3 regions of the Pseudomonas sp. SZ40 genome follow, and region 1 is predicted to be linked to each of the others. Evidence: predicted binding sites of a transcription regulator. Region 1 holds the regulator's gene; each other region holds the start of a gene.
The links. Region 1 encodes FliA, which starts transcription of late flagellar genes. Its sites were predicted from a motif close to CTAAAGTTTNNNNNNNNNNNGCCGNTAA; they were not measured.

Region 1 (9,772 bases):
CTGCCTTGGCCGGCTCTGCCTTGGCCGCAGGTGCTGGTGCTGGTGCCGGCGTAGCCTTGGCAGCTACCGGCGCAGCGGGTTTGGCTGTCGGCTTCGGCGCTGGGGCCGCAGCGGCTGCGGGGGCAGGAGCGGCAGCAGCGGGAGCGACCGGTGTCGGCTCGACGAACTTGCCTTTGCCATGCAACTGATCGAGCAGCGCTTCGAACTCATCATCGGTGATTTCGTCGCTCTGCGCCGCGGAGCTGGCGGATACGGCAGGAGCAGCCGGTGCCGGCGCTTCCACCGCAGGAGCCACGAACTGGCCCTTGCCATGCAATTGGTCGAGCAAGGCTTCGAATTCGTCATCGGTGATGTCATCGCCGCTGGCGCTGCTCGCAGCGCTGGCCGGAGCAGGCACAGGCACAGGCGCTGGCGCCTGGACAGCAGCCGCTGCTGGCGCTGCGAACTGGCCTTTGCCATGCAACTGGTCGAGCAGCGACTCGAATTCGTCATCGCTGATTTCATCATCAGAGGCGCTGGCTTGCGGCTGCGGCTCGTCACCCAGGGCGTCGAGCAACTGCTCGAACTCGCTGTCGGTGATATCCGACGAGGCTTCGGCTGTCACCGGCTCGGCGACAGCAGCAGCCACTGGCGCAGCGACTGCGGCAACTGGCGCCGGCTGGGCACTGGCCGGCTCGGCCAGACGCGCCAGGGCGGCCAGCAGCTCGGGAGATGCAGGCGTCGGCTCGGCGCGCTCGCGCACTTCGGCGAACATGCCATTGACGGCATCCAGCGCCTCGAGCACCACGTCCATCAACTCGGAGTCGACGCGACGCTCACCCTTGCGCAGGATGTCGAACACGTTCTCGGCGATATGACAGCACTCCACCAGCTCATTGAGCTGAAGGAAACCGGCACCGCCTTTTACCGTGTGAAATCCCCGAAAAATCGCGTTGAGCAGGTTCATATCGTCCGGGCGGCTTTCCAGCTCTACCAATTGCTCGGACAACTGCTCGAGAATCTCGCCGGCCTCTACCAGGAAATCCTGGAGGATTTCTTCATCGGCGCCGAAGCTCATATGACGTGCTCCTAAAATCCCAGGCTGGACAGCAAATCGTCGACGTCGTCCTGGGAAGAAGCAACGTCATCACGCTTATCGGCATGAATCTGCGGACCTTCACCATGTGACGCAGGTTTTTGTTTGTTTTGCTCGGCACGCAGCTCTTCGTGGTCGTGATCGATACCCGCGAAGCGGTCCACCTGACTGGCCATCAGCACCAGTTTCAGCAGATTGCTCTCGACCTCGGTCACCAGTTGCGTGACACGCTTGATCACTTGCCCGGTCAGGTCCTGATAGTCCTGCGCCAGTAAAATGTCGTTCAGATGCCCGGACAGCTTGCTGCTGTCACGCTGGCTGCGCGCCAGAAACAGCTCGATGCGCTTGGCCAGTTCACGGAACGCGTCAGCGCCCATTTCACGACGCATGAAGCGCCCCCAATCCTCGCTCAGGGCATCGGCTTCGCTGCTCAGGTCGTTGACCAGCGGCGCGCTTTGCTCGACCAGATCCATGGTGCGGTTGGCTGCACGCTCGGTCATGGTCACGACGTAATTGAGCCGCTCGGTCGCATCGGAGATCTGCGAGACCTCCTTGGCGTGAGGCATGCGCGGGTCGAGCTGAAAATTGACGATAGCGTTGTGCAGCTCACGGGTGAGCTTGCCGACTTCGTGGTAAAGACCACGGTCGCGCGCCTTGTTCAGTTCGTTGATCAGCTGTACCGCTTCGCCAAAGTTGCCTTGTTCGAGGCTGTTGACCAGTTGGCGGGCATTGCTTTTCAGGGTCGACTCGAGGTCGGCCTCTTTTGAATCATCGTGTTCCATAACAACCTCGCGGCAGACATCAGCCGTTGACCCGCTCGAAGATTTTCTCGATCTTTTCCTTGAGCACCTGGGCAGTGAATGGCTTGACCACATAGCCGTTCACACCGGCCTGGGCGGCCTCGATGATCTGATCACGCTTGGCTTCTGCCGTAACCATCAGCACGGGCATCTGCTTGAGGCGCTCGTCGGCACGCACTGCGCGCAGCAAATCGATGCCACTCATGCCCGGCATGTTCCAGTCGGTCACCAGGAAGTCGAAGCTACCGCTCTGCAGCATCGGCAATGCGGTGGTGCCGTCGTCGGCCTCCGCGGTGTTGGTGAACCCCAGATCACGCAAGAGGTTCTTGATGATCCGTCGCATCGTCGAGAAATCATCGACGATGAGGATTTTCATGTTCTTGTCCAAGTCGACCTCCGTACAGTCCTAAAACGCCTCGGCATTCCAAAGCGCTTATAAATCGTGAAACCGGCCTGGCGGAACGCCGCAAACCTATTGCGCCCGGCTTTGCTGCGTCCACTGTGTATGTCCAGCGCCTGAAATTTCCCTATGCGCGCCATTCCACCAACCGCGCGCGTAAACGCGCGGCACACTGACTGTGCAATTGGCTGACCCGCGACTCACTCACTCCCAGTACCTCGCCGATTTCCTTGAGGTTCAATTCCTCGTCGTAATACAGCGACAACACCAACCGCTCACGCTCCGGCAGGTTGCTGATGGCATCCACCAGCGCGGCCTGGAAACGATCGTCTTCCAGTTCATGCGATGGCCCATGGTGCAAAGAATTCGTGTCTTCCTGCAGTCCGCCGCTTTCGCCTTCCTGCAACAGGTCGTCGAAACTGAACAGGCGGCTGCCCAAAGTGTCGCCAAGAATGCCGTAGTAATCTTCGAGACTCAATTGGAGTTCGGCAGCAACCTCCTGATCTTTAGCGTCTCGCCCCGTTCTGGCTTCGATTTTTCTGATTGCGTCGCTGACCATACGGCTGTTGCGGTGTACCGAACGCGGTGCCCAGTCGCCCTTGCGGACCTCATCGAGCATGGCGCCACGAATGCGAATGCCGGCGAACGTCTCGAAACTGGCGCCCTTGCCGGCGTCGTATTTGCGCGATGCCTCGAGCAGACCGATCATCCCGGCCTGGATCAGATCATCCACCTGCACGTTGGCGGGCAACCGCGCCAACAGGTGATAGGCAATGCGCTTGACCAACGGCGCGTAACGTTCGATCAACTGATGCTGTGAATCTCGTGCTGTTGCCTTGCTGTACATACGGAGTCCAGAGGCTGTCGTCATACAGCCGTGTCTGCAGTCGGTTGTTGCACCAGGCGCTCAACGAAGAATTCCAGATGGCCTCGCGGATTGGCCGGCAGTGGCCACGCATCCACCTTCTGGGCAATCGCCTTGAACGCCAGCGCGCACTTCGAGCGAGGGAACGCCTCATACACCGCACGTTGTTTCTGTACGGCCTTGCGTACCGATTCGTCGTACGGCACCGCGCCCACGTACTGCAGCGCGACATCCAGAAAACGGTCGGTCACCTTGGTCAGCTTAGCAAAGAGATTACGGCCTTCCTGCGGGCTGTGCGCCATATTGGCGAGCACCCGGAAACGGTTCATGCCGTGGTCACGGTTGAGGAGCTTGATCAGCGCGTAGGCATCGGTGATCGAGGTGGGTTCATCGCACACCACCACCAGCACTTCCTGGGCGGCGCGCACGAAGCTCACCACCGAGTCGCCGATACCGGCGGCGGTATCCACGATCAGGACGTCGAGGTTGTCGCTGATGTCGCTGAAGGCCTGGATCAGGCCGGCGTGCTGCATGGGCGTGAGCTGCACCATGCTCTGGGTGCCGGAGGCCGCGGGAACGATACGAATGCCGCCAGGCCCCTGCAGAACCACGTCTCGCAGTTCGCACTGGCCGTCGATGACATCGGCCAGGGTGCGCTTGGCCGTCAGGCCGAGCAGCACGTCGACGTTGGCCAGACCGAGGTCGGCATCCATGAGCATTACGCGCCGACCGAGATCCGCCAACGCCAGCGACAAATTCACCGACACATTGGTCTTGCCAACGCCGCCTTTGCCGCCGGTCACCGCGATCACCTGTACGGGATGCATACCCATGTTATCTACACACCTTATCTAACTTCGCTTTAAGCCTTAGGGCCATTGTGCGCTGCCGTGGCGAGCACAACCAGCACTTCGCCACACCTGCCTGTTCATCCTGCACGTCGTGCCGGGTCTTGGTACAACCCGGCGAACATGTCGGCCATCGTGTCTTCGCTCGGCTCATCCGGGGCCTGCAGGCCAACGGCACGGCTGACCAGCTGATGACTGCGCGGCACATGAACGTCGTCCGGGATCCGCGGACCATCTGCCAGATAGGCTACCGGTAGACGGTGGCTAATAGCCAGACCCAATACCTCGCCCATGCTGGTCGCTTCGTCCAGTTTACTCAGAATGCAGCCAGCCAGCCCACAGCGCTTGTAGCTGTGGTAGGCCGCCTTGAGCACCTGCGCCTGGCTGGTAGCCGCCAGCACCAGGTAATTGCGCGCGTTGACACCGCGGCTCGCCAGCGTCTCCAACTGCATGCGCAGCGCCGGATCGTTGGCCGGCAAGCCGGCGGTGTCGATCAGTACCACGCGCTTGCGCACCAGCGGTGCCAGCGCCTGAGTCAGTGACTGACCAGGATCGACGTGGGTCACGGATACGCCAAGGATACGGCCAAGGGTCTTGAGCTGCTCCTGGGCACCGATGCGGTAACTGTCCATGCTCACCAGAGCGATGTTCGTGGCGCCGTACTTGAGTACGTAGCGCGCTGCGAGCTTGGCCAGGGTGGTGGTCTTGCCCATGCCGGCCGGGCCAACCAGAGCGATCACGCCGCCCTCTTCCATCGGCTCCTGCTTGGGCGTCTGAATCGAGTGTGCAAGGTGCGCAAGCACCATGCGCCAGGCCTGACGCTGATCGCTCAGCGAGGCAACGCGATCGAGCAGCGTACGCGCCAGTTCACCAGGCAGGCCCATGCGTTGCAGGCGACGCCACAGGGTGGCCTGTTGCGGGCGACGAGCCTGCAGCTGCCCCCAGGCCATGGAGCCCATCTGCATTTCGATCAACTCACGCAGGCCATGCAATTCGGAGCGCATGGACTCAAGGGCAGACTGATCGACCGAAGCCGAGACCGGCTTCTTCTGCTGACGCTCGAGTACCGCGTCCAGGCTGTCGACTGGCGCGGCAGCAGGCGCTTCGGCGAACATCTGACGATCCTTGCCGGCATCGAGCTGCGCACGGGTGGTCAGTTCGGCCTGGGCGGAAGCGATGCGCGACTGAGTCTTGCGCAGCTCGGCCTCCAGCGCCGGATTGGCTTGTCGCGCCGGAGGGGGCGCAACCTGATAATCGAGCGCGGCCGTCAATTCCACGCCACCCGCTACTCGGCGGTTACCGATGATGGTCGCGTCAGCGCCCAGCTCATCACGAACCAGCTTCATGGCTTGGCGCATATCGGCGGCAAAAAAGCGTTTGACCTGCATGGCCCGTACCCTCGATTAGTTCTGCCCCACCGTCGCAACGATGGTGACCTGCTTGTTGTCCGGAATTTCCTGGTACGCCAGAACATGCATGCTCGGGACGGCCAACCGGGCGAAACGCGAGAGCATTCCCCGAACCGGCCCGGCCGCCAGCAGAATCACCGGCTTGCCAAGCATCTCCTGACGCTGCGCTGCTTCCACCAGGGAACGTTGCAGCTTCTCGGCCATGCCAGGCTCCAGGAGGATGCCATCCTCGGAGCCTTGACCGGCCTTCTGAAGACTATTTAGCAATATCTGTTCCAACCTTGGCTCAAGGGTGATCACAGGCAGCTCCGGCTCTAGTCCCACGATGTTTTGCACGATTGCACGGGCCAGCGAGACACGTACTGCGGCCACCATGGCGGCGGGATCTTGACTCCGTGGCGCGACGTTGGCGATGGCTTCGGCAATGGTACGGATGTCGCGCACCGGCACCTGCTCCTGCAGCAGCGCCTGCAGCACCTTGAGCAGGGTCGACAGCGAGATCAGGCCAGGAACCAGCTCTTCTGCCAGTTTTGGCGAGCTTTTCGCCAGCAATTGCATCAATTGCTGGACTTCCTCGTGGCCCAGCAGCTCGTGGGCATGCTTGTGCAGAATCTGATTGAGGTGCGTGGCGACCACGGTACTGGCATCCACCACGGTGTAACCGAGCGACTGCGCCTGATCGCGCTGACCGGGATCGATCCAGACGGCCTCCAGGCCGAACGCCGGATCTTTGGCGGCGACGCCATTGAGCGTGCCGAACACCTGACCCGGGTTGATCGCCAGCTCGCGATCCGGATACACCTCGGCCTCGGCGACGCTCACCCCCATCAGGGTCAGGCGATAAGCGTTGGGCTGCAGATCCAGGTTGTCGCGAATATGCACGGACGGCATCAGGAAGCCCATCTCCTGAGAGAGCTTCTTGCGTACGCCCTTGATCCGCGCCAGCAGTTGCCCGCCCTGGTTGCGGTCGACCAGCGGAATCAGCCGGTAACCGACTTCCAGGCCGACCATGTCAACCGGCATCACGTCATCCCAGCCCAGCTCCTTCACTTCCTGAGCACGCTGCGCGGGCAGCAACTCCTGCTGGCGCTGCACTTCCTGAACTTCGGCTTCCTTGGTCTTGCGCTGCTTGTTGGCGATCCAGTAGGCGGCACCGGCAGCCACCAGGCCCAGGCTGATGAAGGACATGTGCGGCATGCCGGGCACCAGGCCCATGGCGATCATGATGGCCGCGGACACCGCCAGCGCACGGGGCGAAGCGAACATCTGACGGTTGACCTGGGCACCCATGTCTTCGGAGCTGGAAACCCGGGTCACCATGATCGCGGCAGCGGTGGACAGCAGCAGCGACGGGATCTGCGCCACCAGGCCGTCACCGATGGTCAGCAGGGTGTAGATGCGGCCGGCTTCGCCGAAGCTCAGGCCGTGCTGCAGCATGCCGATGGCCATGCCGCCGATCAGGTTGATGAACAGGATCAGCAGGCCGGCGACGGCGTCACCGCGAACGAACTTGCTGGCACCGTCCATGGAGCCGTAGAAATCGGCTTCCTGAGCGACTTCGGTACGGCGCTTCTTGGCTTCGACCTGATCGATGAGGCCGGCGTTGAGGTCGGCGTCGATGGCCATCTGTTTGCCGGGCATGGCGTCCAGGGTGAAACGCGCGCTCACTTCGGAGATACGCCCAGCACCCTTGGTGACCACCACGAAGTTGATGATCATGAGGATCGCGAACACCACGATACCGACCACGTAGTTACCGCCGATCACCACTTCACCGAAGGCCTGGATCACCTTACCGGCAGCGTCATGGCCATCCTGGCCGTGCAGCAGCACGACACGCGTGGAGGCGACGTTGAGCGCCAGGCGCAGCAGGGTCGCGGCCAGCAGGATGGTCGGGAACACCGCGAAGTCCAGCGGCCGCAGCGCGTAGATCGCCACCAGCAGGACGACGATCGACAAGGCGATGCTGAAGGTGAACAGCACGTCCAGCAGGAACGGCGGAATCGGCAGCATGACCATGGCGAGCATGACCAGCAGCAACAGCGGGATGCCGAGATTGCCGTTGCGCAACCCGGAAAGGTTGCTGCGAACGTCGCCAATCATTTGTGCGCGATCTACTGCCACTTGGTTACCCCGGCTTATTCAATCTTTTGACGCCTGAACGCCCTTGCTGCCGGTGTTTGCAAGAACCTTTCCAACTCTTCGAAAAGCGCGAAATGACTGGGCTACGAGGCCCATGAGAAGTGCCGTGAGCGGCACCGAGGCGAGACGAAAACACGAACCCCGCCGGCAAACACGAGTCCACACCCTGTGGGCGGTGGTTTCGCCCCCCGTTTTTCCATGCTCGAGGAGTCACGTATGAAACGCTGGATGATGGCCGCATTGGCCAGTTGCTGCGCTGCAAGCCTGCAGGCCGCCGACCTGACGGTCGACCTCAACGCCGTGGACGCCAAGGGCGTAGGCAGCTCGGTGGGTAAGGTGGTGATCAGCCAGAGCCCCTACGGCGTGGTTTTCACCCCCGAACTGCATGACCTGGAACCCGGCGTGCACGGCTTCCACGTGCACGGCAAGCCCAGCTGCGATCCGGCACCCAAGGACGGCCAGCCGTCAGCTGCCGAAGCCGCTGGCGGCCACTGGGACCCGCAGAACACCGGCAAACATGGCCTACCCTGGGGTGATGGCCACCTCGGCGACCTCCCTGCCCTGCTGGTCACCGCGGATGGCAAGGCCAACCAGCCCGTGCTGGCACCCCGCATCAAGAGCGTGGACGAACTGAAGAATCTGGCGCTGATGGTGCATGCCGGCGGCGACAACCATGCCGACCACCCGAAACCGCTGGGCGGTGGTGGTGCTCGTGTCGCCTGTGGCGTCATCAAGTAACAGCACTGGCGCACATCGCGAGCCGTGGCTCGTGGTGTGCGCTTACTCGTCGCGCCGCAGATCCGGCGGGATGGGCAGGTCCTTCAGCGGCACCGGACGCTTGCCCTTGCCAGCCTGGTACTGCCGGATCTGATAGACGTAAGCGAGCACCTGAGCGACTGCCAGATACAGCCCCGCGGGGATTTCCTGATCGAGCTCGGTGGTGTGATAGATCGAACGCGCCAGCGCAGGCGACTCCAGCAGCATGACCTTGTGCTCCTGAGCGATCTCGCGGATTTTCAAGGCGGTGAAGTCACTGCCCTTGGCGAGCAACATGGGCGCCTGGCCCTTCTCCGGGTCGTATTTCAAGGCCACGGCGAAGTGGGTCGGGTTGGTGATGACCACGTCGGCCTGTGGGACAGCCTGCATCATGCGGCGCTGCGTCATTTCGTGCTGCAGCTGACGAATCCGTTGCTTGACCTCGGGCTTGCCCTCGCTGTCCTTGTACTCGTCCCTGACTTCCTGCTTGGTCATCATCAGCTTCTGCTTGTTGTCCCAGAGCTGGAACGGCACATCGACGGCCGCGATCAGGATCAGCCCGAGGGACATCCACAGCGCACTCCAGCCCACCACCTCCGCCGAGTGCATGATGGCCGACTCGACCGGCTCGTTGGCGATCGCCAGCAGGTCGTCGCGATCCATCGACAGCACCACCAGCGCCACCATCAGAATCAGCAGGAACTTGGCCAATGCCTTGAGCAGCTCGATCAGCGCTTTCATCGAAAACATGCGCTTGAGCCCGGCCAGCGGGTTCATTCGGCTGAACTTGGGGGCCATGGCCTTGGCCGAGAACAGCCAGCCACCCAGACAGATGGGACCGACGATGGAAGCGATCAGCAGGACGATGAACAGCGGCATCAGCGCATCCAGGGCCATCTTCCCCGAAGCCGCCAGCCACAGCGCCATGCTGCGCTCGTCCATCAGCACCTCGCGTGACAGCGCGAAATTGCCGCGCATGATCTCCAGCATGGCGTTGCCGACAGCTCCGCCGGTCGCCAGCAGGCCACCGGTGCCGGCGAGCATGATGGCGAAGGTGTTGAGCTCGCGCGAACGCGCGATCTGACCTTTGTCGCGAGACTCCCGGCGACGTTTCTCCGTGGGTTCCTCGCTTTTATCGGCACCGCTTTCCGATTCGGCCATCAGTTCGCCCTCGCCAGTTCACGCAGCATGATCAGCGCCTCGGACGCCAGGCCCTGATAGTGCGAAAGGATATCGGCCAGGGAAATCCAGACGATGATCATGCCCAGCACCAGCGTCAGCGGAAAGCCGATGGAAAAGATGTTCAGCTGCGGAGCCGCCCGGGTCATCACGCCAAAGGCGATGTTGACCACCAGCAAGGCGGTGACCGCCGGCAGCACCAGAATCAATGCCGCTCCCATCACCCAGCCGAGCTTGGTCGCCACCTCCCAGTAATGCTCGACCTGCAGGCCGGAACCTGGGGGCAGCGTCACGAAAC
Region 2 (9,772 bases), on a different contig from region 1:
TTGAGGATCACCGATACATCACGGCGTCGCTCGAGGTTGTCATCAATCAGCAGGAGTTTGGTTTCACGCCACATAGTTGGTCTGGCCCAGAAAGAAAAAGCCACCTAACGCCTTTTAGCGCCAGCATTTGGCCAGCAGTTAAGACAATTATTGGCGCTTAGTCAATTTTATGGCGTGTTTTTTTGTTAACTAAAAAATTGGCGGGGTGATATTTCGCGACAGCTGGTGGATTCATCCCGGTGCAGGGGTGAAGTCATGCGATGACGGGCAAGGCGCGGATCGCCTCGGCCCATGATCTGATTAGGCAGATCAGCCGAACAGCTGATAGACCTTAGCGCCTTGTTGCGACTGATTCAATTGAATCAACTCACCGGCCAGCCGCTGACGTTCGACCTGACAGGCACTCACCAGATCCTTGTACAGATCCAACAGTTCCTGCATACGAGCGCGCAAGGCGCCGTCGTCATCCGCGGCATCGACCATTGCCTCTTCAACAGCCTGGCGGCACTGCAGGTCCAGTTCACCGATGGCAGCCCAGTCCTGGGTGGACAACGCCTGACGCATGGCGCTACCGGTGCTCTGCAAGCGCTGAACAGATGTATTCACGGGGATGCTCCTTTCACGCGTGCCTGTCACTGGGCGATTGCGTCCCAGCCGGTTTTTACATTACGCAGCAGACCGGCAACTTCATCGAGCGGCTCGACGCTGTTCTTCAGATTAGCTTCGAGCAAACGACGGGTCATGTAGTCGTACAGGTTATCCAGATTCTCGGCCAGTTCGCCACCCTGCTCCAGGTTCAGACCAGCACGCAGGCCACCGATGATGCCGATGGCCTTGCCGATCAGTTCACCCTTCATCGCGAACTGCTCACGCTCCATGGCACCACGCGCCTGAGCCAGACGAGTCAGGCCACCTTCCATCAACATCTGGATCAGACGATGCGGACTGGCATCGACGGCCTGAGCCTGAGTGTTGACGTTTTGATACTGACGCATAGCGGCCATGGCGTTCATGCTGATGTACTCCAGTGTACAGCGGGAATACTTAATGTATCGGCATGGCGGGCGTGAGCTTTAGCGGGGATTAATCATTAATGTAGATTCCAAGTCACACCATGAAACTGGCTGTCACCGAAGAGCGCACACGCTCGGACAACCAGAAATGGTGGCTCGCGCTGGAGCGCAACGACTCAACCGCCATGAGTAGGCGGCCTGCTCACTCTGGGGGAGGCAGTATGGCCGATCGCGGCAGAGCGGCTCAGCTTGCAGTGGGCTCGACCTCTGGGCCAATCGCTTTCCAGGCATCACGGATCTGCGTCAGCAATTCCTGCACTTCTTCCAACCTGCGCGGCGTCTCGTCGAGCGCTACGCCAACCAATCGGCGGTTGATGTAGTCATACAAGTTGTCGAGATTCTGCGCCAGCTCGCCGCCGAGCTCCTTGTCCAGGCTCGACTGCAGTACCGAGATGATGGAGATCGTGCCGCTGACCGCCTCACCGCGTAACCCGGGATTAGCCTGCTGCTGTGCCAGCAGCGCCAGTGAGATTCGCTCGATGGCGCCATCCAGAAGGAGGTGTACCGCCTGATAAGGCGTAACGACCTGACTGGTTTTGACGCTTTTGTAAGTATCGATAGGACCGTTCATTTAGCTACTCTTCTTCACTACACCGGGCAGACTGGAAAGCGTGTTCTGCAGCTGACTGCTGGTACCATTCAACTGACCGACCAGAGCGTCCATCGCGTTGAACTGAGCAAGCAAGCGCTTCTGCATACTATCGACACGCAGCTTGAGATCTTCGGTTTGCTTCTTGATATCGGTTCGGGTGGACTCCAACGCCTGCATACGCTGCGAAAGGATGCCGCCCGTCTGGCTGTATGCAGCGACCTGGCCATCGAGACGCTTCGCCAAGCCGGTATCACCAAGGAAAAATGACCCGACCGCATCGAAATTGCTTTTCAGTGCGGCATCGAGCTTGGTGTCCTCTATTTTCAGCGTACCGTCCTTCTGGGTGGTAATGCCCAGATCCGCCAGCACCTTCACACCATCACCGCCAACAGGGTTCACCAACTCGTTGCGAATACCGCCAAGCAGATTTCGAACGGTCGAGTCCCCTATAAGACCACCGACCAACGGCGTTCCATCCTCACCGACCTTGGTGACGCGGGTCAGATCGTTGGTGGTATTGATCAGCTTGTTATAGGCATCGACGAATTTCTTGATACCTGCTTTGACGCCGGCATTGTCCTCACCGACCTTGAGGGTCAGTGGCTTGTCCTTTTCGGTTGCCGCAAGCAACTCGAAGCTGACGTCAGCGATCGCACCCTTGATCGAGTTGGTCGGGCTGGTAAGCGCAAGACCATCGATGGAGAACTTGGCATTGGCCGCCTGGACGATAAATCCGGCAGCGGAGTCATCACCCGTAGCGAGCTTGTTACGACCATCGACACTGAGACCGGCAAGATCGCCACTGCCGGAAACGATGACGTCCTTGCCCTCGCCCGTCTCGTTACCACTGAAAACCAGGCGAGACTTGCCACTGGCAGGATCGTTGATCGTGCTGACGGTTACACCCTTCCCCTTCAACGCGGTATTGAGCTGGTCACGAATACTGGCAAGGTCAGACCCTGCGGTAATCTTCACATCGATAGCGGTACCGCTTTCGCCGAGCTTGACGCTCAGCGTCTCGTCGCCAGCTCCACTCTTGAAGGTGCCGTCCAGAGCTTTCGTCGCTACCTTGCTGGCCGAAGCGAGACTGTCCACGGTCACCTGGTAGTTGCCAGCTGATGCCGTCTTACCGGCAGTGGCCGTCAGCGCACTGGCGTTGGATGACGTGGCAGTACGTTTCTCGAACAGCGTCGCACTGTTGAGATCCTTGAGCGAGGTCTGGAATTCGCCGAGCGCGCTGTTCAGTTGCCCCAAGCCGGACAGCTTGGTGGTCGTCGACGTCGACAGGCGCGCCAGCTGCGCTTCCTTGGGCGCCTTCTCGGCGTTGACCATCGCCGTAACCAAATCAGAGATGGGCAGCCCTGAGTTGATGCCTGTCGAAACTCCACCAATAGCCATAATCTACTCCGTCACGATATTGACGCTCATGCGTGAAAGTTCATTCAGTCCCATCCTGCATTCAAAAACCGAGCCATGTCAGGCCTCGGCCTTGAACAGGAGACTGCGCACCTCTTCCAGACTCTCTGCCAAACGCAATGCCTCTTCAGACGGCAATTGGCGAATGACATCACCTGAAGCACGGTCGGTGACCTTGACCACAACCCTGCCGCTCGAGTCGTCGACGCTGAAATTGAGATCACGCCGAATGTTCTGTACGAAACTCTGGATGGACGTGACAGCATTATCCACCTGCTCGTACATCTGCCCCGCATCTTCAGCCGCGGCCTGCCCCTGACGCACAGCAGGCTGGTCACTAGACGCTTCTGAAGAAGCTGCCGCCCCGGCATACGCAGCAGGTACAGACGTACCTGTGGGCTTTGCCAGTACTGGCGACAAACTATTTATTGCGATGTCCATTTCTTTTACCTCGCAAGGCAAAACGGGGAGAAGCGCTATGCACTTCCCCCCGGAGTTTAGAGCAGCCTAGCCGACTTGGCTTACTGCAGGAGGCTGAGCACCGCCTGCGGCAGCTGGTTGGCCTGAGACAGGATCGCAGTACCGGCCTGTTGCAGGATCTGGTTCTTGGTCAGGTTCGCGGTTTCTGCCGCGAAGTCCGTATCCTGAATCCGACCACGTGCAGCCGAAACGTTCTCTGCGATGTTCTGCAGGTTGCCGATGGTGTTCTCGAAGCGGTTTTGCACGGCACCGAGGTCGGCACGTTGCTTGTCGATCGCTTGGATAGCCTGGTCGATGACGATTACCGACTCCTGGGCACCTTGTACGGTGCTGACGTCGATGTTGGTCATCTCCGTTTCGGTGACAGCTGCCGCGGCGGTATAACCACCGTTGGTGATGCCGGCAACAGAACCGCTGACACTGAGGGCAGACAGCGCGTTGGCGGTGCCTTCGGTGTTTTGACCAGAAACCAGCGTGGTCACACCAGCATCATCCACGAACGCACCTACACCGATGTTCGCATCGTTGATGGCAGTTGCAACGGACTGGCTGAACTGAGCAGCAGTCGCGCCGCTAGCCACGCTGACTTCAACAGAGAAGTCGGTGCCATTCACAGTGCCGGCAACGGTAACGGTGCCCGAAGCGGAAGCGGTACCAGTAGCAGCAGCCACTGAGCCTTCGTAGTACTTGCCCTTCAGCGACGACGTGCTCATTTCGTCGATTTTTACGCTGATGGTTTCGTTGGCCGCGCTACCTACCTGGAAGGTAGTGGTGCCGAAATTGCCATCCAGCAGTTTCTTGCCACCGAAGGTGGTGGTGTTGGAAATACGGTTCAATTCTTTCTTGAGCTCGGTCACTTCCGAGTTCAGTGCTTTACGCTCGCCTTCGCTGTTCGAGCCGTTGGCCGACTGCAGGGACAAGTCACGCATACGCTGCAGGATGGTGGTCGACTGCTGCAGTGCGCCTTCAGCGGTCTGCGCCATGGAGATGCCGTCGTTGGAGTTCTTCACCGCAACGTTCAGGCCGTTCACCTGGCTGGTCAGACGGTTGGCGATTTGCAGGCCAGCCGCGTCGTCCTTGGCACTGTTGATGCGCGAACCGGTCGACAGGCGCTGCAGGGAGGTGTTGAGCGCGTTGGACGAGGTGTTCAGGTTACGCTGAGTGTTCAACGACGCAATGTTGGTGTTTACGGTCAAAGCCATGATGTTTGTCCTCCATCGGACACTAACGTGTTTGCCTGGGCTTGCGACTCTGGCCTGCAATGCTCAGGCAACATTGAGTTCGCTTTCATACTCTTTATCGACCTGAATCTGCGAAGCTTTAGGAGAGAAGTTGATTTTTTTGCGGCTCCCTTGACAACCCTGGAGCCATGACCCCTCAACTTCCGCCTGAACATCATATCGGCGCTTGTTTTGAATTCTTGAGCCTGACAATAAATCCGCGCCAGAGCATCGACACCTCAGTCAGGCAACCACGCTTTTTGCCAGGCAATCAGGTTGTCTCCCTCAAGCATCCAGTCACGCATGACCTGCTGGTGCAACATATCGCCGGCACGGGCCGTTGCGTCCAGATCGGCAAGGTGCATCCTTATTGCATCTACCCAGTCCCGATAACGGTTCTTCACACGGGTTACCGACAGATTTCCCTGGTAGCTGCGCACATCACTGCAGACCACTGGAAATCCGCAAGCGCCATACTCGAGCAGGCGAAGGTTACTCTTGCACTCGTTGAACAGGTTTTCTTCCAATGGGGCCACTGCCAGATCCAGGTTGAGCGCTGCCAGTGCCTGCGGATAGGCATTGATGTCTACCCCCTGGTGAATCTCCTTGACAGCGGGCCGCAGTTTTTCCGGGCACATGCCCATGAACACCCAGTCGACCTCATCGGCCAGCGCGATTACCACATCGGCGATCATGTCCAAGTCGCCGGTGTGCCCCACGCCTCCCGCCCAGCCAACCCTCGGTTTCCGCGAGCGGATGCGCGAAGTGACAAGCCCTTTCCACCAGGCAGGAGGCAAGCAATTCTCGATAACCCGGATGTCATCATGCAAACCACTACAAGCCTCTGCCAGTGCCTGAGTCGACACGACGAAGCGATCCACATAGCCCAACCCGCGGCGCATGGACTTCAAAATGTCCTTCGGCATCTGAGCACGGTGAATACTTTTTACCGGCAGATTCGGCAGATAGTCATCGAGCTCGTAGACCTTTAGTGCGCGTGAGAATGCCTGCATGCGGCGCATCGCATCGAAGCGCTCATCACCAATCTGTTTCTGCAAGATGATGACATCAGGCTCGTAGCGCTCCAAATCCGTCACATGCATGAGGCCTGGGGACAATCCTCCTTCGACCAGCCCCGCCTGCTGCAAGGCGCTAAATGGCTGGATCACTCGATAGTGCCCCGAACCATAGTTGTCGGACGGGTGAGCGAGCACCGTTGGCAAAGGTTTCCACGACGCCAATGGCCGCCATGACAGGGCAGTATCGGCCAGCCTGAACCCACCCGGCTGAGAGAGGGAGAAATTCGGGTTGTAGGCAGGATCCCGTGCCAGCACGGGCAGCCACTTGGCATACATGGCATCGTGCTCAGTTGTGCTGCCCCGGGTCAGGTCTGCTGGGTCAAGCATCAACTGGGAGAACGGCGTCCACACCGTCAGATAACCGGCCTGTCTCGCTTTCAGACATAGGTCAGCCCCTGCGTAGCGCAGGGGTACATCGCTTTCGCTCAGCCCCCCCAATTGCAGGTACAACGCTTTTTCCACCAGCAGGCAGTCATGCCCCACGGCGCTGCTGTTCTGTACCACCTGTAAGCGCTGCATATAACCAGGCGCATCCAGCGCCTCACCAGCATACGGCTTGCCCAGCGGCCCCTGGAGCCCCAGGATCAGGCTAGCCTGAGCGATTTTTCCATCGGCCGACAGAAGCTTGGCGCCTACGCAGCCCACTTCCGGACGTTGCGCATGGTTCAGCAACTCATCGAGCCAGTCATCACTGATCGCAGCCGCATTGGTTGAGAGCAGAAGCAGGTAGTCTCCATAAGCCTGCTGAGCAGCCTGATTAAGCAGCGCCTGAGGCTCCAGCAGCTCGCTACTGGCAGGCAGTACCCTGACACGGGCTTCGCCAAGCGAGGCTAACGCACTGAGCCATGCACCGATCTCTTCTGCCTGGAGAGAATGCTGAATCAACAGCAATTCGTAGTTCGAGTAGCGGGTGTTCTCAAACACACTCTCTACACAGCGCTGCAGGTGTTCGAGGCGCTCGCCAGGAAGAATCAAAAAGGATACGAGAGGCGATTGCCCATGACCGTAGTCGATTCTGTAGCGCCCCGGTTTCGCCGAGGCTACAGCCGCATACGAGTAGCCACGCTGCTGCAGATGCTGGGTGATTGCCTGCTGTTCGGCCTCGTTGTCGGCAAGCGCAGGCGCCTCTGTGATCAGCAAGGGTTCAGCCACATGGCCCAAGCCATCGAGGCCACCCTCGTTGATCAACCTGAGAATCAGCTCCAGCTCCGGGGCATGCTCGAAGGCAGGGTCGAACCCTCCAGCCGCCACCACGACATCCCTGCGGAACAACCAATGCCTGGCCATTCCCGCCGGGAAACTCAAGAGATAGTCAAGATTGAAAGCAGGGCGCAACGCAGCAGCCAACTGCCCGTCCTGGCGAAACATTTCGTCGCAGTAGATTGCACGGCAATCAGGAGCTGTAAGCAACTCCAGCCCGGCCATCATAAGGCCTGAGGGTGTCAGCTCGTCCCCTGCACGAACCAGAACGCACCAGTCGAAAGACGAGGCCTGCAGCATCTCGTTGAGAGGCACGATCCATTGATCGGGTCGCACCGCTACGGTCTGAGAGGTTATTGAAGACTTCGGAATTTCTTCAGCACAGCTCAGCACGAACGCCTGCACGTTCTCATAGTTCTCGCGGGTGCTTTGCAGAGAGGCAAGCGTTAGCGCCAACGCTGCGCTATCTCCCTGCAAGTCCAGAATCAGAACACCGAAGTGTGCCGCCTCACCTTGACCTTGCAGGCGCTCATCCACCAGTTTTTTCTGAGTGGGTGTCAACGTGCGCTTTTTCAGCCAAGCCAGCATGCTTGGCGTGGTGCGGACAACGTCGACATCACCTCCAAGACGCTGCAGCAGCGCTGCCCTGCCTGCAATCACCGCGGCACTGCCGGTGTCGCTGTGGCGCCGGTAAATTTCCCGGTACAACGACGGATAGTCCTTGAGCGCCTGCTCAGAGCGACGAGCGGGAGCCGACTCGTCAGCGCGCATGCGTACCTGCACGGTTTCCTGTTGCAGATGATGGAAAGGCAACCGAGCGGCAAGCCGCTGCAGAAAATCCCAGTCCTCCAGACCTGACAAGGTCTCGTCGAAGTCGCCGACCTCCAAAGCCACGGAACGCGGCCAGGCAAAGGTATTGACCGGAATGTAGTTGTCTACCAGCAGGCGCTCACGTGAATAATCACCATGGGTATAACGACTCTCCTGGTTGAGAATGTGGCGCCCCCCGTTCTCGAGTCGCTCGGCAATGAACAAAGCGTCGCTGTACACCACCTCCCCCGGATGCTCCTGTAGCCCACTCGCCAGCACCTGAAGGTGCTCTGGCAGAAAAATGTCGTCGTCGTCCAGATAGACCAGGTACTGACCGCGAGCCAGGCGATGGGCTGCGTTGCGCGCCCCAGCAGGCCCCGTATTGCGGCCCTGGCGTAAGTAGGTAATACAACAGGAGTACTGATTCAGGAGCGACTCGACACCTTCTCCGTGGTCATTCACGAGAATGACCTCGAAATCCTTCAAGGTCTGCCTCGCGATGCTGTCAAGGGCATCCTTGAGCAGATCGGGTCGGTTGTAGGTCGTGAGGATAATGGAAAAGAGTGGATACTCGCCTCGCATGGCTTGGGCCTGTAGCCGCTCACACAAACGCTTTGCTCGCTCGCCCAATGGCGTATGGCGTTCCTGAGGATATAGCGCCATACGCCTTTCGATGTGTGCTAACACCTCTCGCTCTCGCCCCTTGAGCAGCTGCTGCGCATTGCGCTCAAAGACACCTTCGACTATTGCGAGATGGCCTTCTAGCGGTTGGTTAGATGCGTAGAAACTGCTCGATTCCTGCGCGCCATGCCAGCGGTAACTGACGCCAGGGATATCGATATAGGCAAAGTCGGGGTAACGCTCGGCCATCTGCACGACCATTTCCCAATCTCCGGCCCCATAGGTCTTGCCGGGATTCCAGGTCTTGCAAAAGGCCTCACGGCGATAGATCACCGCAGATGGCGTCATGTAAAGATCATGGATCAGCAGATCGGCAACTTCATTGCGACCACCGAAATAATCCGAAATGCGGTATCCAGGGTGCCGAGGCTGATTCAGCGCCTGCCCTTGTCCATCGACCCATCTGATCCCGGTATAACCCACTGCAATATTGGGTTTTTCCTCCAAAACGGGAAGCAAACGAGATAGATGACCTGAATTGAAGAAGTCATCGGCAGATAGGAACGTGAAGTAGCGCCCTTGGGCGATCCACAGCCCGTTTCGCCAGTTGTAGCCGGGGCCATAGTTGTACCGGTTACGGACATAACGAACCCGGGAATCGGCAGAGAATGCCTTCATGACCTCCGGCGTATCGTCCGTCGATGCGTTATCCAGTACCAGCACCTCGATACCGTCCACCCCTTGATCGAGTACCGACTTGACGCATTGCGCGAGATAGCGACCATGGTTATAGGTGGGAATGACCACACTGATGAGTGGCTGGACAGCGAGTTCATTCGCCGCATCAGAAGCAATGGCAGCGGTCACCCGGAGCAGCCAATAATCAGCCGAACAGTGATAGAGACGGGAATGATCACGCTCGTCTGAATTGCGCTCGATAGGCCAAGCTGAAGCAGTAGCCCGCGCAGGTTCGGGCACCACCAACACATCGACACTGACCACACGCTCGTCGAAGAACGGCGTCTTGGTCGGCGTAAAAATCGCGGCGAACTGCGTTTCATCGACCAACGTCTTGCGCTGGTCCGCATGGCCGAGCAGTAGATAACGCCGCCATTGTGGAGCCAGCTCAAGGCTCGGCTGGCCTTGGCGCGCCAAGGCGATGAGTAGAACGCCATCGCAATGGAGGTGCGCGTCAGATGCACGTTCGAACAGCAGCCCGTTGCCAGCTCCATACGCCTGCAGGGGGTGCAGCGGCAAACGTCGCTGCAACTCGCTCCAGTC
Region 3 (9,772 bases), on a different contig from region 1:
CGCCCGCGCTTCGCCCAGACACAGATTCAGCGGGTGCAGGTGCAAGTTTCGGGTGTTCTTCAGCGCGCCAAGGTACAGGTCGCTGGCCAGGTGGGCACGTACGCCACCGGCATCGAGCAGGGTCACGTCGGCCTCCATGCCACGGCGCAGCGCCTCGTCATGGGAGGCACGCAGTTCGTCGAGGTGGGCGGGTTTCATCGCCGCATGCAAGTGGCCGTGTTTGAGGTCACAGGCGATGCCGTAGCGACGCACCCGCTGCTCGATGATGTCGTGGCCGCGCCAACGCAGGTTCCAGATGAAATCGTCGACCTCCCCACCCAGCCGCTTGCGCATCTGCTTGGCCATGGCGGCGTCGCCAGACAGGCTGCCGGTGACCTGCCCGCCATTGCGGCCGCTGGCGCCCCAACCGATGCGATTGGCCTCCACCACGGCCACCTTGAAACCACGCTCGGCCAGTTCGACCGCCGTGGCCACGCCGGTGAAGCCGCCGCCGATGATTGCCACATCGACCCGCACTTCACCCTGCACGCTCGGGTAGTCGCTGTCCTGATCGATGCTCGCGCTGTAATAGGACGGGCTGCGCTCGGCTGCCGTCGTCGTGTCTTTCATGTCCGTTCCTTAGCGGCCCGCCTGAGCGCGCCACGATAATCATGTTGTGCAAGCTCACGCCTGATTCAGGTACCAGCGCCAGTCCTGCTCGCCGACTTCCCCCATGAAGCGCCGCTGCTCCTCGCGCTTTACCGCCAGGTACACGTGCAGAAACTCCGCCCCCAGGGCCTCGGGCGCCCAGGTCGAGGCCTGCAGCGCGCACAGCGAGGTCAGCCAATCGGTGGGCAGCAGGGTCTTGGCCTGGGCATAACCGTTGCCTTCGACGGGCTCACCGGGGTCCAGCTCTTCGCGGATGCCACGGTGAATGCCGGCGAGGATCGCCGCAGCGGCCAGATAGGGGTTGGCATCGGCGCCGCAGATACGGTGCTCGATATGCCGCGTGAACGCCGGGCCGCCCGGCACGCGCAGGCTCACGGTGCGGTTATCCACACCCCAGGTCGGCGCCAGCGGCGCGTAGCTGTTGGCCTGGAAGCGCCGGTAGGAGTTGGCGTTGGGGCAGAACAGCAGGAGTGAGTCGAGCAGGCTGGCGAGCATGCCGCCCACCGCGTAACGCAGCAGCGGGGTCCCTGCGGGTGCCTCACTGGCGAACAGGTTGCGGCCCGCCGCGTCGTTCAGGCTGACGTGCATGTGCATGCCGGTGCCCGCCAGATGATCGAACGGCTTGGCCATGAAGCAGGCCTGCATGCCATGCCGATGCGCCACGCCCTTGACCAGGCGCTTGTAGCGCACCGCCTGATCCATGGCCTGCAACGCATCGCCATGCTCCAGGGTGATCTCCACCTGCCCCGGCGCGTATTCGGAAATCGCCGTGCGTGCGGGGACGCCCTGGGCCTTGCACGCAGCGTACAGGTCAGCCAGAAACGGCTCGATCTGCTCCAGCTCGCGCAGGCCATAGACCTGGGTACTGCGCGGCCGCCCGCCATCGGCATCCAGGGCCGGCTGCGGGTGGCCACGGGCGTCGCGCTTGGCATCGAGCAGGTAGAACTCCAGCTCGCAGGCCATCACCGGGTGAAAGCCCTCGGCCTGCAGCCGCTCGATCACCTGCACCAGCACATGGCGCGGGTCGGCGATGCTGGCCGGCATGCCGTCCTGCGGGTGCATGCTGACCTGCACCGCCGCCGTGGGGATCAGCCGCCAGGGCAGGCGCACCAGGCTGCCAGCCAGGGGATAGGCGCGACAGTCGATGTCGCCGACGTCCCAGACCAGCCCGGAATCCTCGACGTCATCACCGTTGATGCTCAGACCAAGGATGGTGCTCGGCAGCGGTCGGCCGCTGCGGTAAACGGCGAGCAGTTCGTCACGGTGCAACAGCTTGCCGCGCGGCACGCCGTTGGCGTCGATGATGAACAGTTCGAACAGCTCGATATCGGGGTTCTGCGCGAGGAAATCCTCGGCGTCCTGCAAGGGCGCGAATTGCATGATGGCTTCTCATGGGCCACGGGCGACCGTCACGGCGGACAGTGGGCCCGGATCGACTTCTCGGCCGCACAGGCGGCCATGGGTGTCATCAGAAGACCAGAAGAACATCCGGCGGGCGGGCGTGGCGACAATGCCAGAGTGCCCAGAAGGCGAGGGTCTGCGGCAGCCCCGTGGGTTCGGGCGCCCGGCCCCGCGAGCGCAGGGCTGGCAGGGCGATGGCTGGGGCAAAGGTGCAGACCGGGATAGACATGCCAGCGAGGCTCGCACGCCGCCATAGTCAGGTTAAATTGTTATTACCGCACCTTCAGATAGCCAGCGGCTAAACAATGGCCTGTCACGGCTCGGGTTTATAGCCCAGTCGCAGGCCTCCCCAATGCTTGCCCTGCACATGGATCGGCACCGACAGGTCGTGCATCAGTTCGCCGGTATCGCGCATGTAGGTCTGCAACAACAGGCGCTGTTTGTGGCTGCCGCAGCGGATGCCGGTGCGGTCGTTGAACATCCGTTTGCTGCGGCTCTTCACGGTATCCACGGCGCGGTCACCGGTGGGCGGATGATTGAACGCCTCGTTGTGGGTCGGCACGTAGCCTTCCGGCGTGGTGGCGATGGCGAACACCAGGCCTTCGTGGCGCTTGAGCAGCGGCTCCTGGATGGCGGGCAGCACCTGATCGGCATGGCTGTCGAAGCGCGTGCGGAACTTGGCAGGGAAGCTGCCCTGAATCGGCTGGTACTGACGGTCGAACAGATCCGCCAGGCTGATGCGCCCGGCCTGGATATCCGCCTCGAACTGCCGACCGATCGCGGCGGCGCCTTCCAGGGCGAGGTCGTAGATGCGCTGGTGATAGCTGTCCAGGCCGACGCTGGCCAACTGTTCGCTGACGCTTTCCGCCTGGCCGACCAGTTGTTCGGCGGCCTTGCCCAGTTGCCGGGTCTGATCCTCGCTGCTGCGCACGTCGCCGCGCAGTTGCTCGACCGCCACCAGCAGCTCGGCCAGGTGTTCGTGGTTGCTCGCCGTGCCGGCGCTGATCTGCGCCACCTGAGTGTCGACATCGGCCGCCAGGTCGGCGATGCCGCGCAGTTGCTCACCGGTGAATTCGATCTGTCGGGCGGCAGCTTCCAGCTCTTCGGCCTGACGCTGGATATGGTTGACCACCGCCGAACTCTGCTGACGGATATCGGCGACCATCTGCCCGACTTCCCCCGTGGCGGTGGCGGTACGCCCGGCCAGGCTGCGCACCTCGTCGGCGACCACCGCGAAGCCGCGGCCCTGTTCACCGGCGCGGGCAGCCTCGATGGCGGCGTTGAGCGCCAGCAGGTTGGTCTGGCTGGCGATGGACTGGATCACCTGGGTGACCTGCTCGATCTGCTCGGTACGCGCCCCGAGGCCATCGATCAGCTCGCGGCTGGCGGCGGCCTGGGCGCTGAGCTGCTGCATGCGGCTGATCGCCTGCTGCAGCTCGGCCTGGCCGGTGGCGCTGCTGGTGCGCACGGTCTGCGCCGCACCGAGGGTCTGGCCGGCGCGCTCGGCGTTGCTCTGTTCGGTGCGGGTCACGGCGTGGGCACCTTCGCCGATCTGTTCGACCGCCGCCAGTTGCGACTGCAGCTTGCCGGCCAGTTGCTGCACGGTGAAGGCCACCTGGGCGGCCGACAGGGCGTTATGGCAGGTGTGCTGCGACAGGCTCTGGCTCAGCTCATCCAGCGAGGCCGCCGGCGCGGCGTCGGCAGGCGGCGCAGCAACCTTGCGCCAGGGCCCGAGCCACGGCCACAGGGCCAGCGACAACAGCGCGATGACGCCAAGATAGGTCGGCAGGTGCACTTGTTGCCAGACCACCAGCAACGCGAGCAGGCCGAGCACGTGCAGGGCCAATGCCAGCCGGTCATGCGTAAAACCAGAACCCATGGCGAACCTCATTGTTTTTATGGTGCCGGGATATCGGGCGCAGCAAGCGCCGAGCCTTGTTTCAGCTCATCGGCAGCGCAGGGCGTATCTGTAGAGGCGCGGCAGCCGCCTGGCCGAGTTGACCATCTCATCATGCGCCGGGCTATGGCACTTTGGTAGCAGAGGGTCGACTTCCGGGAGAGTGCCGATCAGCGCTTGAGGCTGTGACGCTTGACGAAGGCGCGGTCGAAGTAGTCCTTGCAGCGCCCGTAGAACTGCCCGCCGGCGCTCCACTGACGCCAGCCGAACAAGGCACCGCCATCGCCACTGGCCAGCAGCAGCGGGCGCTGGCCGCTGGTCTTGAAGTCGCGCAACGGCCCGCCACGCAGTGCCGCGCTCAGGTTGGCGGCCAGCACCGGCACCTGGCGCATGGAATACAGGCCGCTCTTGCGCACGCCAGGCAGGTTGGCGCAATCACCCACGGCGAAAATCTGCGGATGGGAATGGCTCTGCAGGGTCGGCGCGGTGTGCACGAAACCATCGCCATCGCAGCTCAGGCCGCTGTCGGCGATCCACGGGAATGCCTGGGCGCCGCTGGCCAGCAGCAGCCGACCGCCACGCCACACCGCCGCGTCGCCGCTGATCAGGCAATCACCGTCGATGCGGCTGATCGGACAATGCTCGCGCACCTGCACCCGGCGCATGCGCAGATGGCCCCAGGCGCGCATCCGCAACCCGGCACAGTGGCCAGCCAGCAGCGGCTCGCCGCAAAACAGCGCCAGCTGCGGTACCTGATCGGCCAGTGCCAGGGCCATTTCCACCCCGGCCACGCCGCCACCGAGAATCGCCAGAGGCTGAGGCTCGCGCTGCCAGGCCTGCCAGCCAGCGATGAAGCTGTCCACCGGCTTCACCGCCAGCACATCCATCGCGTCGCCCTCGCGGGGCGGGCAGGCGACCCGGTCGCCGGCATTCAGCGACAGCCAGTTGCCCTGCAGCACGCGGCCATCGCCCAGGCTAAGTTGCCGCGTGGCGGCATCCAGAGCAGCCACCGGCGCGACGATCAGTTCGACCTGGGCAGCCTGGCACAGCGCGGCCAGGCCGATCTGGCAGTCCTCGGCGCTGTAACGCCCCGCTACCAGCCCCGGCAACATGCCGGCGTACCAGGTGTGCGCGGCGCTGGCCACCAGGGCGATGCGACCCACCGGCCGCTCGATCAGCGCCCAGCGCCGCAGAACCCCGAGATGGGCCGGGCCTGCGCCTACCAGCAACAGATCGTAGTCAGTCATCTACACCGATATCCTTGTGAGCCTGAGCAGAGCGACAAGCCGCGCTGCGAAAAGCAGAGCGAGCTTTGACCGAAACGCGCCCGGAATGATCCGGCGCTCCCCGAGCATGGCGGCAGCGAGCCGTTTCGAGCAAGAGAACAGACGCTTGGGGCAGGCTTTCGACACATTTTTACAGCGCGATTTATGCCGAAATCATGCGGCGGATGCCTGGGCAGGCAGCCGCTCGAGCACCCCGGGGTCGAGGCGCAACAGGCGCACGCAGCGGGCCTCGCGCAGCTCGCTGGGGCTTTGCGACGCATCGAGCGCGACCACATGCCCGGCGAGGTTGAGCACCAGCGCTTCGCGGGAAAACACCCCACTGTTGAGGCTGTAATAGGCCGCCACCAGCTCGCGCAGCCCGAACGGCAGGCGCCAGCGGATACGCAGCGCCGAGCCGAAACTGGCGGCGCGCAGGCGGATGGCCTGTTCGATTTCCTCATCACTGAGGCTGCCGCCAGCGTCCTGCCAGTCCTGCATGCAGCGCAACAGTGCCAGCTCGCCGATGTTGTGCAACAGGCCGGCGGTGTAGCAGAGCTCGGCATCCAGCGACAGTTCGCAGGCCAGCCAGTGAGCGACCTCGGCACTGCGCTGGGCTGCGGCCCAGGTGCGCACGCCCTGCTCGGCCAGGCGCGGGTCACTGAGCCGGGCGTTGCGCTGCACGGAAAGCCCCAGCACCAGATTCAGGGTGCGTGCCACCCCCAGGCGCGGCAGGGCCTGGGCCAGGGTCTGACAGGGGGAGCCGTTGTGGTGAGCGGCACTGTTGGCGGCGGCGATCAGGCAGGCGGTGATCTGCGGGTCACGGGTGAACACCTGCTCCAGCTCACGCAGGCTCGGCTCGCTGCTGTTCAGGTACTGGCTGACCGAGTCACGCACCGAGGCCAATAGCGGCGCGCCCTGCCCTTCTTCGCGCATGGCGTCCAGGTAATCTTCGAGACGGTTCACCAGCAGCGGCCGAATCGGGCACAGCAGCTCCTCGCCCTCGCTGAGCAACAGCCCAGCCAGGCGCTGGCGCAGTGCTTCGGCGTTGAAGGGTTTGGCCAGATAGGCGGTGGGTGCCAGCGGCTTGGCGGCGCGCACGCTGTTGGCATCCAGGCGGCCGCTGATGAGGATGAACGGCAACGCCGGAGTACGCGGGTGGCGGCGCAACTGGCGCAGCAACTCCAGGCCATCGACACCCGGCAGCTCGCTGTCGGCGATCACCAGTTCCGGCAAACGTCGCTTGCAGCGTGCCATGGCCGCCTGGCCATCGCTGACACGGATCACCACGGCGTCGCAGCGCACGTCGAGCACCAGTTGCTCGAGCAGATCGGCCGTCCACGGATCGGTATCGGCGATGAGAACTTCCGGTGCGCTGGCCGCTGCAGACATCCATGAACCTCTTCACATAGGTGTAAGAGGCTCAGTATAGACAGGTCAGCGAGCGCTCTGCCGCAGCCCGACAGGCAAACGCAGGCAAACGCAGGCAAAAAAAGACCCGCCGAAGCGGGTCCTTTTCAACGGCGTGGCTTAAGCCAGTTCGTCGAAGCACTCGGCAACGATGGCGATGCCTTTTTCCAGCTGGGCGTCCGGGATGGTGACCGGCATCAGGAAGCGCACCACGTTGTAGTAGGTGCCGCACGACAACAGGATCAGGCCCTTGTCGCGCGCCTTGGCGACGATCTTGCCCGTCAGCTCGGCAGCCGGTTTGCTGTGGTCGCCGCCTTCGAACAGCTCGATGGCGATCATCGAACCCAGGCCACGTACGTCACCGATCACCTTGTGCTTGGCAGCGATGTCGCGCAGGCCGGCCTTGAGCTTCTCGCCCACGGCGTTGGAACGATCCAGCAGCTTCTCTTCGTCGAACACCTTCAGCACGGCCAGGGCCGCGGCGCAGGCGATCGGGCTACCGGCATAGGTGCCGCCCAGGCCACCGGGAGCGATCTTGTCCATGATCTCGGCCTTGCCGCTGACGCCGGAGATCGGGAAGCCGCCGCCGACGGATTTGGCGAAGGTGGTCAGGTCCGGCACGACGCCCAGTTGCTCGGTGGCGAAGAAAGTACCGGTACGGCCAGCGCCGGTCTGCACTTCGTCAGCGATCAGCAGAATGCCGTGCTGGTCGCACAGGGCACGCAAGCGCTGCATGAAGGCTGGCGAGTTGACGTAGAAGCCCCCTTCGCCCTGCACCGGCTCGATGATGATCGCGGCGATGTCCTGAGGCTGGGCATCGTTCTTGAAGATGCGCTCGATGCTGGCGATGGACTCGTCTTCGCTGACGCCATGCAGCTCGCACGGCGCGATGGCGCGGTACACACCGGCAGGCATCAGGCCCATGCCGGCGGAGTACGGCGCCACCTTGCCGGTCAGCGACAGGGTCATCATGGTGCGGCCGTGGTAGGCGCCGGTGAAGGCGATCACGCCAGCACGGCCAGTAGCGGCACGGGCGATCTTCACGGCGTTCTCGACGGCTTCGGAGCCCGAGGTGACCAGCAGGGTCTTCTTGGCGAAGTCGCCCGGTACGCGCTTGGCGATTTCTTCGCACAGCTCGATGTAGGGTTCGTACGCCAGCACCTGGAAGCAGGTGTGGGTCAGCTTGGTCAGCTGTTCCTGAACGGCGGCGACCACTTTCGGGTGCAGGTGGCCGGTGTTCAGTACGGCGATACCGCCGGCGAAGTCGATGTACTCACGGCCTTCGACGTCCCACACGGTGGCGTTCTCGGCGCGCTCGGCGACAATCGGGTGGATCTGGCCGACGCCACGCGGTACGGCGGCTTGGCGGCGTTGCAGCAGGGATTCGTTGGTCTTGCTCATGGCTTCCTCATTCACCGCTCATCGTCGGTGTGGTTCAAGGATGAAATGACCGGGTCAGCGCCGTCGCAGCATACGATGATCGACTGCAACACTCGCCCCGATCACAGGGACTATTTTTGCTTTCACGCACTATCGGAGCGTAGCGAGCGAAGGTCAGGCAAGGCGGCGGGGCCGGGAAAAAGCGGAGTTGGCTGTTGCCAATGAGCATTTTTCCCGGCCCCGCCAACGCAGCATCACCGAAGCGCAGTAGCGACTACCTAGATGCTCAGGCAGAGGTACTTGATTTCCAGGTAATCCTCGATGCCGTACTTGGAACCTTCACGGCCCAGGCCCGAGGCCTTGATGCCGCCGAACGGCGCCACTTCGTTGGAAATCAGGCCAGTGTTGATGCCGACCATACCGTATTCCAGCGCCTCGGCCACACGGAACACGCGGCTCAGGTCACGGGCGTAGAAGTAGGAAGCCAGACCGAACTCGGTGTCGTTGGCCATGGCGATCACTTCGGCTTCATCCTTGAAACGGAACAGCGGCGCCAGCGGGCCGAAGGTTTCGTCCTTGGAGACCAGCGCATTCTTCGGTACGTCGGCCAGAATGGTCGGCTCGAAGAAGGTGCCACCCAGAGCGTGGGCCTTGCCGCCGGAGAGGATCTTGGCGCCTTTGGAAACGGCGTCCTCGATGTGCTCCTTGACCTTGGCCACGGCCTTCTCGTCGATCAGCGGGCCAGTGGTGGTGCCGTCTTCCAGACCGTTGCCGATCTTCAGCTTCTCGACCGCGACCTTGAGCTTCTCGGCGAAGGCATCGTAGACGCCGTCCTGCACGTAGATGCGGTTGGCGCACACGCAGGTCTGGCCGTTGTTGCGGTACTTGGAGATGATCGCGCCTTCGATGGCCTTGTCCAGGTCAGCATCGTCGAACACGATGAAGGGCGCGTTGCCACCCAGCTCCAGCGACACCTTCTTGATGTCTTGGGCGCACTCGGCCATCAGCTGGCGACCGATTTCGGTGGAGCCGGTGAACGACAGCTTGCGTACGATCGGGTTGCCGGTCAGCTCGCTGCCGATGTCGCCAGCGCTGCCGGTCACCACGCTGAACACGCCAGCCGGGATACCGGCACGGGTGGCCAGCTCGGCCAGAGCCAGAGCGGAGTACGGCGTCTGCGAAGCCGGCTTGAGCACCATGGTGCAACCAGCGGCCAGCGCAGGGCCGGCCTTGCGGGTGATCATCGCGGCCGGGAAGTTCCACGGCGTGATGGCCGCGGTAACGCCGATCGGCTGCTTGATGACGATCAGGCGCTTGTCGGCCTGGTGCCCCGGGATGGTGTCGCCATAGACGCGCTTGGCTTCTTCGGCGAACCACTCGATGAAGGACGCTGCGTAGGCGATTTCGCCCTTGGCCTCGGCCAGTGGCTTGCCCTGCTCGATGGTCATCAGGCGCGCCAGGTCGTCCTGGTTCTCCAGCATCAGCTCATACCAGCGACGCAGCTTGGCGGAACGCTCCTTGGCAGTCAGAGCACGCCAGGCCGGCAGCGCCTTGTCGGCCGCCTCGATGGCACGGCGAGTCTCGGCCGCACCCATCTTCGGCACGGTACCGATCACGTCACCGGTGGCCGGGTTGGTCACCTTGATGGTCTGGCCGCTGTCGGCATCAGCCCAGGCACCGTTGACGAAAGCCTGCTGGCGGAACAGTTGAGCGTCTTTCAGTTGCATGGCGGTCTCCTCTATCCTGGCACCACGGCACCAGAAGATGACGAAAG

Region 2: ACT9T4_RS18150 (flagellin) is a predicted target of FliA. The motif match lies at 4,858-4,885, and genes of this name have one in related genera.
Region 3: ACT9T4_RS24435 (methyl-accepting chemotaxis protein) is a predicted target of FliA. The motif match lies at 3,995-4,022, and genes of this name have one in related genera.

What each region holds. Positions count from the first base shown of each region.
Region 1 covers NZ_JBQWIF010000048.1:7,578-17,349, forward strand. Annotated here, with positions in the region: gene ACT9T4_RS24135 (chemotaxis protein CheA) at 1-1,057, opposite strand, end outside; gene ACT9T4_RS24140 (protein phosphatase CheZ) at 1,069-1,857, opposite strand; gene ACT9T4_RS24145 (chemotaxis response regulator CheY) at 1,877-2,251, opposite strand; gene fliA (RNA polymerase sigma factor FliA) at 2,403-3,146, opposite strand; gene fleN (flagellar synthesis regulator FleN) at 3,143-3,973, opposite strand; gene flhF (flagellar biosynthesis GTPase FlhF) at 4,069-5,376, opposite strand; gene flhA (flagellar biosynthesis protein FlhA) at 5,392-7,500, opposite strand; gene sodC (superoxide dismutase family protein) at 7,756-8,277, shown strand; gene flhB (flagellar biosynthesis protein FlhB) at 8,320-9,456, opposite strand; gene fliR (flagellar biosynthetic protein FliR) at 9,456-9,772, opposite strand, start outside.
Region 2 covers NZ_JBQWIF010000024.1:38,971-48,742, forward strand. Annotated here, with positions in the region: gene ACT9T4_RS18120 (sigma-54 dependent transcriptional regulator) at 1-74, opposite strand, end outside; gene ACT9T4_RS18125 (flagellar protein FliT) at 310-606, opposite strand; gene fliS (flagellar export chaperone FliS) at 633-1,013, opposite strand; gene fliS (flagellar export chaperone FliS) at 1,258-1,644, opposite strand; gene fliD (flagellar filament capping protein FliD) at 1,645-3,063, opposite strand; gene ACT9T4_RS18145 (flagellar protein FlaG) at 3,142-3,522, opposite strand; gene ACT9T4_RS18150 (flagellin) at 3,603-4,763, opposite strand; gene ACT9T4_RS18155 (glycosyltransferase) at 5,021-9,772, opposite strand, start outside.
Region 3 covers NZ_JBQWIF010000049.1:26,093-35,864, reverse strand. Annotated here, with positions in the region: gene ACT9T4_RS24445 (NAD(P)/FAD-dependent oxidoreductase) at 1-609, opposite strand, end outside; gene ACT9T4_RS24440 (glutamine synthetase family protein) at 664-2,028, opposite strand; gene ACT9T4_RS24435 (methyl-accepting chemotaxis protein) at 2,363-3,928, opposite strand; gene ACT9T4_RS24430 (FAD-dependent oxidoreductase) at 4,117-5,193, opposite strand; gene ACT9T4_RS24425 (HDOD domain-containing protein) at 5,386-6,600, opposite strand; gene gabT (4-aminobutyrate--2-oxoglutarate transaminase) at 6,739-8,019, opposite strand; gene gabD (NADP-dependent succinate-semialdehyde dehydrogenase) at 8,277-9,725, opposite strand.